2 regions of the Halomonas sp. HNIBRBA4712 genome follow, and region 2 is predicted to be linked to the other one. Evidence: predicted binding sites of a transcription regulator. Region 2 holds the regulator's gene; the other holds the start of a gene.
What was found. The regulator LexA, encoded in region 2, represses DNA repair genes until DNA is damaged. The targets are predictions, from matches to a motif close to TACTGTNTANNTANACAGTA.
Positions count from the first base shown of each region.

Region 1: ruvA (Holliday junction branch migration protein RuvA) is a predicted target of LexA. The motif match lies at 2,400-2,419, and genes of this name have one in related genera.

Region 1 covers NZ_JBIFXR010000002.1:242,923-248,102, forward strand. The annotation lists gene aspS (aspartate--tRNA ligase) at 1-1,745, shown strand, start outside; gene ruvC (crossover junction endodeoxyribonuclease RuvC) at 1,818-2,369, shown strand; gene ruvA (Holliday junction branch migration protein RuvA) at 2,499-3,107, shown strand; gene ruvB (Holliday junction branch migration DNA helicase RuvB) at 3,152-4,189, shown strand; gene ybgC (tol-pal system-associated acyl-CoA thioesterase) at 4,186-4,596, shown strand; gene tolQ (protein TolQ) at 4,695-5,180, shown strand, end outside.
Region 2 covers NZ_JBIFXR010000004.1:37,062-42,241, forward strand. The annotation lists gene nagZ (beta-N-acetylhexosaminidase) at 1-468, opposite strand, end outside; gene ACGK9R_RS09610 (L,D-transpeptidase family protein) at 537-1,055, opposite strand; gene ACGK9R_RS09615 (TetR/AcrR family transcriptional regulator) at 1,033-1,710, opposite strand; gene lexA (transcriptional repressor LexA) at 1,945-2,619, shown strand; gene purU (formyltetrahydrofolate deformylase) at 2,770-3,624, opposite strand; gene ACGK9R_RS09630 (ribonuclease J) at 3,979-5,180, shown strand, end outside.

The sequences.
Region 1 (5,180 bases), on a different contig from region 2:
CTCTGGTAGATCAAACGGTGACCGTTTGCGGATGGGTCCACCGTCGCCGTGACCACGGTGGGGTGATTTTCCTCGATATGCGCGACCGCGACGGCATCGCGCAGTTCGTCGTCGACCCGGATACCCAGGATGCGTTCGCCACCGCCGACCGTGCCCGTAATGAGTACGTGCTGCGCATCACCGGCCGCGTTCGCCTGCGCCCGGAAGGTACCCAGAACCCCAACATGCCCACCGGCATGATCGAGATTCTGGCCAAGGAGGTCGAGGTCCTCAACACCGCCGCCACGCCGCCGTTCCAGCTCGACGAGCACGGCAAGGTCGGCGAGGAAGTGCGCCTCAAGCACCGCTACATCGACCTGCGTCGCCCGGACATGATCGAGAAGCTGCGTCTACGCTCTCGTATCTCTCACAGCGTGCGCGCGTTTCTCGAAAACGAGGGCTTTCTCGATATCGAAACGCCGGTCCTCACCCGGGCAACGCCGGAAGGTGCCCGCGACTACCTGGTGCCGAGCCGCACCCACGCCGGCGAGTTCTTCGCGCTGCCCCAGTCGCCGCAGCTGTTCAAGCAGCTTCTGATGGTCGCCGGGTTCGATCGCTACTACCAGATCGCCAAGTGCTTCCGCGACGAGGACCTGCGCGCCGACCGCCAGCCGGAATTCACCCAGATCGATATCGAGGCCTCTTTTGTGGAGGAGAGCGATATCATGGGTATCACCGAATCCATGATCCAGAAGCTCTTCAAGGAAGTGCTCGATGTCGATCTTCCCGACTTCCCGCGCATGACCTGGCAGGAAGCCATGGACCGCTTCGGCTCCGATAAGCCGGATCTGCGTATCCCGCTCGAGCTGACCGACGTCGACGATCTGATGAAGCAGGTCGACTTCAAGGTCTTCTCCGGTCCGGCCAACGCCGATGACGGCCGCGTCGCCGCATTGAAGGTAAAAGGCGGTGCGAGCCTTTCGCGCAAGGAGATCGACGAGTACACCAAATTCGTCGGTATCTACGGCGCCAAGGGCCTGGCCTGGATCAAGGTCAACGAGCGCGCCAAGGGCCTCGAAGGCCTGCAGTCGCCGATCGTCAAGTTCATGGAGAACGTGGTCGAGGAGCTTCTCGATCGCGTGGGTGCCGAGGATGGCGATATCATTTTCTTCGGCGCGGACAAGACCCAGATCGTCAACGAGGCGATCGGTGCGCTGCGCGTCAAGCTGGGCGCTGATCTCGAGCTCTATACTCAGCAGTGGTCGCCGCTGTGGGTGGTCGACTTCCCGATGTTCGAAACCGACGGTAGCGGCCGTTTGAGCCCGCTGCACCACCCGTTCACTGCGCCCTCTTGTTCGCCTGAGGAGCTCAAGGCTGACCCGGCGAAAGCGCTTTCGCGGGCCTACGACATGGTGCTCAACGGCACCGAACTCGGCGGCGGCTCGATCCGTATCCACGATCAGACCATGCAGCGTAGCGTGTTCGAGATTCTCGGCATCGGCGAAGAGGAAGCCCAGGAGAAATTCGGCTTTTTGCTCGACGCACTCCAGTACGGCGCGCCGCCCCACGGCGGCCTGGCCTTCGGCCTCGACCGTCTGGTGATGCTGATGGCCGGCGCGAAAACCATTCGCGAAGTGATCGCCTTCCCGAAAACCCAGAGCGCGGCGTGTCTGATGACCGACGCCCCGGGCGAGGTGAGCGCCGAGCAGCTCAAGGAGCTCAACATCCGCCTGCGTCAAAAGGCCAGGGCAGAGAGCGCCGAATAACCGGCGCGACTGACCGCTCTGATACGCTTAAACACCGGCGCTTGCGTCGGTGTTTTTATTTGGAGAGTCACCATGGATGAAGGGCCCGCCGCCGCGCCACGGCGTATTCTGGGCATCGACCCGGGCTCGCGTATTACCGGCTACGGCGTGATCGAGCTGGTCAACGCCAAACCCCGGTACGTGGCCAGCGGCTGTATTCGCACCGCCGACGGCGCGCTCGAGCAGCGCCTGGCGCAGATCTACGCCGGGCTTGCCGAGGTGGTCGGGCTTCACCGGCCAACGGAGGTCTCCGTGGAGCGGGTGTTCATGGCCAAGAACGCCGATTCGGCGCTGAAGCTTGGCCAGGCCAGGGGTGTGGCGCTCGTATGCATGGCCAACCACGGCCTTGGCATCGCCGAGTACGCCGCCCGCCAGATCAAGCAGGCAGTGACCGGCCAGGGCGGGGCAGACAAGGCCCAGGTTCAGCACATGGTGACCGCGATTCTGAATCTTTCCGCTACGCCCCAGGCCGACGCGGCGGACGCGCTGGCGATCGCCTTGAGCCATGCCTACACGGGGCAGGGGCTTTTGGCCACACCTTCGCGCGGCGCCGGGCGGCGCTCGAGCGGGCGCTGGCGGCTTTAACGTGAATCATAATGGAGGGCGCCACGCCACTACTGGTCATAAGTACAGAGTCGCCTTATAGTAAGGCCCTGTTTTAAGCGCCGGCTTTTTAGCCCGGGCAACACTCTTTCGATTGGCACGAGGTAGTCCATGATTGGTCGTTTAAGCGGCGCACTGCTTGAGAAACACCCGCCCTGGGTGGTGGTCGACGTGCACGGCGTTGGCTACGAACTGGAAGCCTCGATGACCACGCTCGTCGCCCTGCCCGTCCCGGGCGAGCGCGTATCACTGTATACCCATCTGACGATTCGCGACGACGCCCACCTGCTCTATGGCTTTGCCCGCGAGCACGAACGGGCGCTGTTTCGCGCGCTGATCAAGGTCAACGGCGTGGGGCCGAAGCTTGCGCTGGCGATTCTCTCCGGCATGGATGAGGATGCCTTCATGCGCTGCGTACGCGACGACGACAGCAAGGCGTTAACGAAACTTCCAGGCGTTGGCAAGAAAACCGCCGAGCGGCTGATCATCGAAATGCGCGATCGTTTCCCCGAATGGGAGCAGGGCCGTCATGCGCCGCTGCCGCTGGAAGGCGCCAACGGTGAGCCTGCACCGCGCGATCATCTCGCTGATGCCGAGGCGGCGCTGGTGAGTCTGGGTTACAAGCTCACCGAGTCGAGCAAAATGCTCGCCGACCTGGACCCTAACCAGCCCACCGAAGCGCTGATCAAGGCGGCGTTGACCCGGCGCATGGGTAGCTGAATGCGCGCCTTACGACTCACTTTGCCTGCCGCGAACGAGACCCTATGCTAGAACACGACCGGCTGATCGCCGCCGCCCCGGAACAGGGCGAGGTGCGTTTCGACCACGCCATTCGCCCCAAAAAGCTTCACGACTACATCGGCCAGCCGCGGGTGCGCGAGCAGCTCGAAATCTTCATCGGCGCGGCGCGCCTGCGCGAAGAGAGCCTCGATCACACCCTGGTGTTCGGCCCGCCGGGGCTTGGCAAGACCACGCTTGCCAACATCATCGCCACCGAAATGGGTGTCGGGCTCAAATCCACCTCCGGCCCGGTGCTCGAGCGCGCCGGCGATCTCGCCGCGATGCTGACCAACCTCGAGCCCGGCGACGTGCTCTTCATCGACGAGATTCACCGCCTTTCGCCGGTGGTCGAGGAGGTGCTCTACCCGGCGATGGAGGATTTCCAGCTCGACATCATGATCGGCGAGGGGCCGGCGGCGCGCTCGATCAAGCTCGATTTGCCGCGCTTCACCCTGGTCGGCGCCACCACCCGGGCGGGGCTTCTGACCTCGCCGCTGCGCGACCGCTTCGGTATCGTTCAACGTTTGGAGTTCTATAACCTCGAAGAGCTCACCGAGATCGTCTCCCGCTCGGCCAGGCTCTTGAACGTCGACACCGACCACGCCGGCGCCATCGAGGTCGCGCGGCGTTCACGCGGCACGCCGCGTATCGCCAACCGGCTCTTGCGCCGGGTACGCGATTACGCCGAGATCAAGGGCAACGGCGTCGTTAACGCCGCGTTGGCGGACGCCGCGCTCAATATGCTAAACGTGGATCATCACGGGCTCGATCACATGGACCGGCGTTTGCTGCTCGCCATGATCGACAAGTTCGACGGCGGCCCGGTGGGGGTGGATTCGCTCTCGGCAGCGATCGGTGAGGAGCGCGACACCATCGAAGACGTGATTGAGCCCTACCTGATCCAGCAGGGGCTGATGATGCGCACGCCGCGCGGGCGCATGGTGACCCGCCAGGCCTGGCTGCACTTCGACCGCGTGCCCCACGAGCAGAGCGTGGACACCGCCGGGGAGCGCCGCCCATGACTCAGTCGCCCGCGCCGTTTCAGATGCCGGTGCGCGTCTACATCGAGGATACCGACGCCGGCGGCATCGTTTACTACGTTAACTACTTGAAGTTCATGGAGCGCGCACGCAGCGAGTGGCTAAGATCGCTTGGCCAGGATCAGCAAACGTTGCTGGACGCCGGCACGCAGCTAGTGGTATACCGCTTGGCTTGTCACTACAGCAAACCGGCAAAGCTCGACGATGCGCTGCGCGTGGACGCGCGCGTCACCGATCAAGGCCGCTGCCGGCTGACCTTCGAGCAGTGCGTGTGGCGCGGCGAGGAACTCCTTTGCCGTGCCACAGTCGAGATAGCCTGCCTTGACCGGCAAACGCTTCGACCCAAGGCCTGGCCTGCAGCGCTTGCAACGCTGAAACCGGGCGTTTGAACGCCAAGACGTAAACGGATCCCGAAGATCCTTTCGACCGACCATTTGGGCGCGCGGGCGCCGACAGATCAATGAGGGCAACTGTGAACGATAACACCATGTCCATACCCCACCTGATAATGAGTGCCAGCACCGTGGTACAGCTGGTCATGCTGCTACTTGTGGTGGGGTCGATCCTCTCGTGGGTGGTGATTTTCCAGCGCAGTATCGCCCTGCGTCGCGCCAAGAACGAGTACAGCGAATTCGAGGAGTCGTTCTGGTCCGGGGTCGACCTGAACGAGCTTTACCGCGATATTCCCGCCGACGACCCGCGCCACGGCGCCGAGCACATCTTTCAATCCGGCTTTCGTGAATTCAACCGCCTGATGCCCAAGACCCGCAACGCCGATACCGTGCTCGAAGGCGTACAACGCAGTATGCGGGTAGCCTGGTCGCGGGAAGAGGATCGGCTGACCCAGCACTTGACCTTTCTCGCCACCGTCGCTTCGGCAAGCCCCTATATTGGTCTCTTCGGCACGGTATGGGGCATCATGGGCTCGTTTCAGGCGCTGTCGTTCTCCCAACAGGCCACCCTTGCCACCGTC
Region 2 (5,180 bases):
AATGAAGCGCGCGCCAAGCTCGGCAACGTGCTCGGGATCAAAGCCAAAGCTGCGATCGCCGATCACGCTCGATACCCCGCTTTCGACATCGAGTACCGGGGCAAAGCTTAGATCGAGCCCGCAGGCGGCCATTTCCATGCCCAGAAGCCAGCCGGCATCGTTTGCCAACTGCCCGCCCTCGGCCGGGTCATCGGCGTAGAGCTTTCCAATGCGCGCCATCGGCGGCAGGCGCGTCACGCCCTGGCGAATACGCTGTACGCGTCCGCCCTCCTGATCGATGCCGATCAGGATGTCCGGGCGAACGCGGCGAATATCGGCACACAGCGCGCTGACCTGCTCGGCGCCTTCGACGTTGCGCGCAAACAGGATCACCCCGCCGACGGCGGTATCGGCCAACAGCGCCTTTTCGGCGCGGGTAATGATGGGCCCTTCCAGGTCGAGCATGACCGGGCCAAGCGGTTGCGTCATCGGCATCTATCCAGCAAAACGGGCGCTCATTCTAGTCGATTGGCGCCTGCAAGCGAAACCGGAGCCGGTTAGTCGTGAAGCCAGACCGGCGTGCCCGGCGTGGCGAAGTCGAAAAGCCACAAGAGATCACTGTTGCGCAGCCGCACGCAGCCGTGGGACGCCGCCACGCCCATGGGCTCGCCAGGCGGCGTGCCGTGCAGGTAGATATAGCGGCGCTGGGAGTCGACGTCGCAACCCCGGTTGACGCCGCGCTCGAGCCCGCAAAGCCAGAGGATGCGGGTGAGAATCCAGTCGCGCTTCGGGTTTCGCTCGCCAAGCGCTGCCGTGAACACCTCGCCGGTAAAGCGCCGGCCGCGAAACACCGCGTTCTCGGGAAGGCCCGCGCCGATGGCGGCGCGCACGTAGTGCCAGCCGGCGGGGGTCTGGCCGCTGCCTTCCCGCTGGCCGGTGCCGTTTTTGCCGCTCGACACCGCGCACTCATGGGCAAGCCTCTTGCCCTGCCAGGCGCGAAGGCGCTGTTCGCTCAGGTCGATTTCGAGCCAGGGCGCCTCCCGCGGCGGTAACTCAGCCAGTCGGGGCGTGGGCATGGGGCGTCTCCTCGAGCGCGGGGGGAAGCGGTGCGTTCATCGCCGAGACCACCACCGGGCGCAGGCGGCGGATCAGATCACGCACCGACACCTGTTCGTCGTACTCCTTGGCAGCGATATCGCGCAGCGCATCGAGCCCGGAGAGCGTGAAGATCACCGTGCCGAGCATGAAGTGCAGCCGCCAGAAACGCTCGGCATCGGGAAGCCCCGGCGTTGCACGGCGCACGAGCTCGACGAAGCGGGTGAAGACATCGCCGTACTGCTGCTGAATATAGCGGCGAAGATGCCCCTGAGCCTGACTGTAGGCAAGCCCCAACAAGCGCATGAATACCTTCAGGCTGTTGCGCTCGGCGGGCACGCTCAGCACGGTGCTCGCCATGGTTTCGAGCAGCACCTCGAGCGGTATTTCCTCGTTGCCATAGCGCTCGCCAAGCGTATCGAGTGCCTCGTGAAAGCGCAGGCTGAACGGGTCGAGATAGCGTGCGAACACCGCCTGGATCAGCGCCTTCTTGGAGCCGAAGTGGTAGTTCACCGCCGCCAGGTTGACCCGCGCCTTGCTGGTAATGGTACGAAGCGAGGTTTCGGCGAAGCCGCGCTCGGCGAACAGCACTTCTGCCGTATCCAGAATACGCGTGACCGTATCAGACTGGGCCATGGCGCCCTCCAGAAAAACGAGTGTTTAAAACATGGCGAGAAAACATGAGCGCGATAGTAGGCCATTACGCCCCCGCGCTCAATTGGCAAGCCGCTCTTTCATCGTCGATTGACCCGTAACGGCTTTATAATCCGGGGCTTGAGTCATATACTGGACGAAGGAACATACTGTATAATTAAACACATATCGTTTTAGTCATTTTTTTCAAGCTACCCTGTCACGTTGGAGTCCGCCATGTCCCGTCCTCTTACAGTACGTCAGCAGAACGTGTTTGATTTTATCGTCAAGACAATGAACGAGTACGGCTACCCTCCGACGCGCGCTGAAATCGCCAAGGCCTTGGGCTTTCGCTCGCCCAACGCCGCCGAAGAGCACCTGCGCGCGCTCGAGCGCAAGGGCGCGATCCGCATCATTCGCCACACCTCCCGCGGTATCCGCCTGCCCAACCAGGACACGCCGGAAGTCGCCGAGGCGGCCAACGACGTAAACGAAAACGCCGAGACGTCGACCCAGGGCCTTCCGATCATCGGCGAGGTCGCTGCGGGCAGTCCGATTCTTGCCGCCGAGCACATCGACCGCTATTGCCCGCTGCCGGCGGAGTATTTCACTCCGAAAGCCGACTACTTGCTGCGCGTGCGCGGGCTGTCGATGAAGGATATCGGCATTCTTGAAGGCGACCTGCTCGCGGTACACCGCACCGAACGGGTGCGCGATGGCCAGATCGTGGTGGCCCGCCTCGAGGACGAAGTGACCGTCAAGCGCTTTCGTCGCGACGGCCACCGGGTCACCCTGCACGCCGAAAACAGCGACTTCGCTCCGATCGAGATCGACCTGCGAAGCCAGGCGCTCGATATCGAAGGTGTGGGCGTGGGCGTGATTCGCGGCGGCAGCGGCCAGGCGCTGGGCTAAACGTCTAAAATCGGAAGCAGCAAAACGCCTCGCTAGCGTGTCGGGCAGCCCGGCACCGCACCCAACTCGATTCGCACCCCATACAGCGACTTCCAAACAAAAGGGGTACCTGGCGTACCCCTTTTTCGCGCCTGGTTGAAAACCACCTGTCTAGTTGAAAACCACCGTCTTGTTGCCGTCGATCAGTACGCGATCCTCCAGGTGCCACCTCAACCCGCGGGCGAGCACGGATTTCTCCACGTCGCGGCCAAAGCGCACCAGGTCCGTCGGCGTGTGGCAGTGGCTGACGCGGTGAATGTCCTGCTCGATGATCGGGCCGGCGTCGAGCTCTTCGGTGACGTAGTGGCAGGTCGCGCCGATCAGCTTCACGCCGCGCTCGAACGCCTGGTGGTAAGGCTTGGCGCCGGCAAACGACGGCAGAAAGCTGTGGTGAATGTTGATGATCTGCCCGGCGTAGTGCGTGCACAGCGCCGGCGGCAGAATCTGCATGTAGCGCGCCAGCACGATGCAGTCTGCCTCGAGCGCGTCGATCTGGCGCTGCACCGCATCGAACGCCGCCTGCTTGTCGTTGGGGTCGACCGCGATATGGAAGTAGGGGATCTCGTACCACTCGGAAAGCGAGCGCATGTCCGGATGGTTCGAAATGACGCCGACGATGTTGCAGTCGAGTTCGCCGGCCTGCCAGCGGTAGAGTAGATCGACCAGGCAGTGGGACTCTTTCGACACCATGATCACCACGTTGCGCCGCGCTTGCGTATCGACCAGCGCCCACTGCATGTCGAAGGCGTTGGCGATCGGCGCGAACGCCTCGGCCAGCGCCTCGCGGCTCATGCCGACCGAATCGGCGAGAATCTCGTAGCGCATGAAAAAGCGCCCGGACTCGAGATCCGAGTGCTGGCTCGCCTCGGTGATGGAGCCGCCATGTTGGGCGATGAAGCTCGACACGCGCGCCACGATGCCCACCTGGTCGGGGCAGGAAACGACTAACCGGTAGTAATGCGACATGAATATACTCTTTAATACTTTCCTGGGTACGCGCCTGGATACGCGCTTGCTTACACGCCTAAGTGCGCTCTATTGATACGCTCTTTTACCCACTCTTGAAGACACGCGTTGATAACCGGCGTGAAACGACGCTTTTATCGCTGCGCAGGGCCTGGCCCGGCACGAGACGTTAGTGTAACGCAAGCAGGCGCCGGGGGCATTGCCATCATTGTTAGCCGCCCCCGCCTTACCGTATAGTTAAAGCCTTACTTTTCAGGCTGTTCATATTCAATGGATCCATCACGCGTTCAACTTCGACCCCGTCGCCGCCCTCCCCTGCGCATTTTGCCGCTGGGGGGCTGCGGTGAAATAGGAATGAACCTGACGCTTTATGGGTTCGAGGATCACTGGATCGCCATCGATTGCGGCATGATGATTCGCCAGGACCTGCCAAGCGCCCCGCTGCAGGTACCCAATACCCAGACGCTGAGCGAGCTTTCGATCACGCCGAAGGCGCTCTATATCACCCACGGGCACGAGGATCACATCGGCGCGGTCGCCTGGCTCTGGCCAAGATGGCAGTGCCCGATCTACGCCACCCCTCTGGCGGCGGGCCTTTTGCGTCACAAGTTCGCCGAGCACAACCTATCCAGCGTTGCGATCAAGGTGATCGAACCCGGCGACGCCGTCGAGCAGGGCCCGTTCACGCTGCGCTATCTCCTGATGACCCACTCCATTCCCGAGAGCTGCGCCATCATGATGCTCGCCGGCGGCTATCGGGTACTGCATACCGGCGACTGGAAGCTCGACCCCGCGCCCTTGATCGGCCCGAGCGTCAACCCTTCACACTTCCAGGCGCTGGCTCCACTCGATCTGGTGGTGGGCGATTCGACCAACGCGCCGCTGCCCGGCATCGCGGGCAGCGAAGGCGACGTCGCCGAGGCGCTCGGCCGAACGCTCAAGGAGTGCAAAGGGCGCGTGGTGGTCTCCTGCTTTGCCAGCAATCTCGCCCGGGTATGGGCGATCGGCCAAGCGGCGGCTCAAAACGGCCGGCGGGTGAGCCTGATGGGCCGCTCGATGGAGCGCATGGTGAACGTGGCCCGCGGGCTTGGCTATCTCGATGACTTTCCAGCGCTGGTGCCGCCCCAGGATTTGGGCTATCTACCGGCCGATGAAGTCGTAGTGATTGCCACCGGCAGCCAGGGCGAACCGCGTGCCGCCCTGCAGCGCCTGGCGCAAGGACGCCACCCGTTCATGGACCTTGAAGCCGGCGACAACGTGATCTTCTCCGCCAAAGCGATCCCCGGCAACGAGCGCCCTATCGCCGCGCTCAAAAAGCGCTTCGACCGGCTCGGCGTCAGCGTGTTCGACGAAACCAACCACCCGGAGCTTCACGCCACCGGCCACCCCGCTCAGGAGGAGATCAGGACGCTCTATCGCTGGATTCGTCCCGCCGCGCTCTTGCCGGTGCACGGTGAGGCGGTTCACCAGCACGCGCACCAGCGCCTGGCGGAAGAACTCGGCATCAACGCGCCGCTCGCCCCGGTCAACGGCGACCTGCTCTGTCTGGATAACGA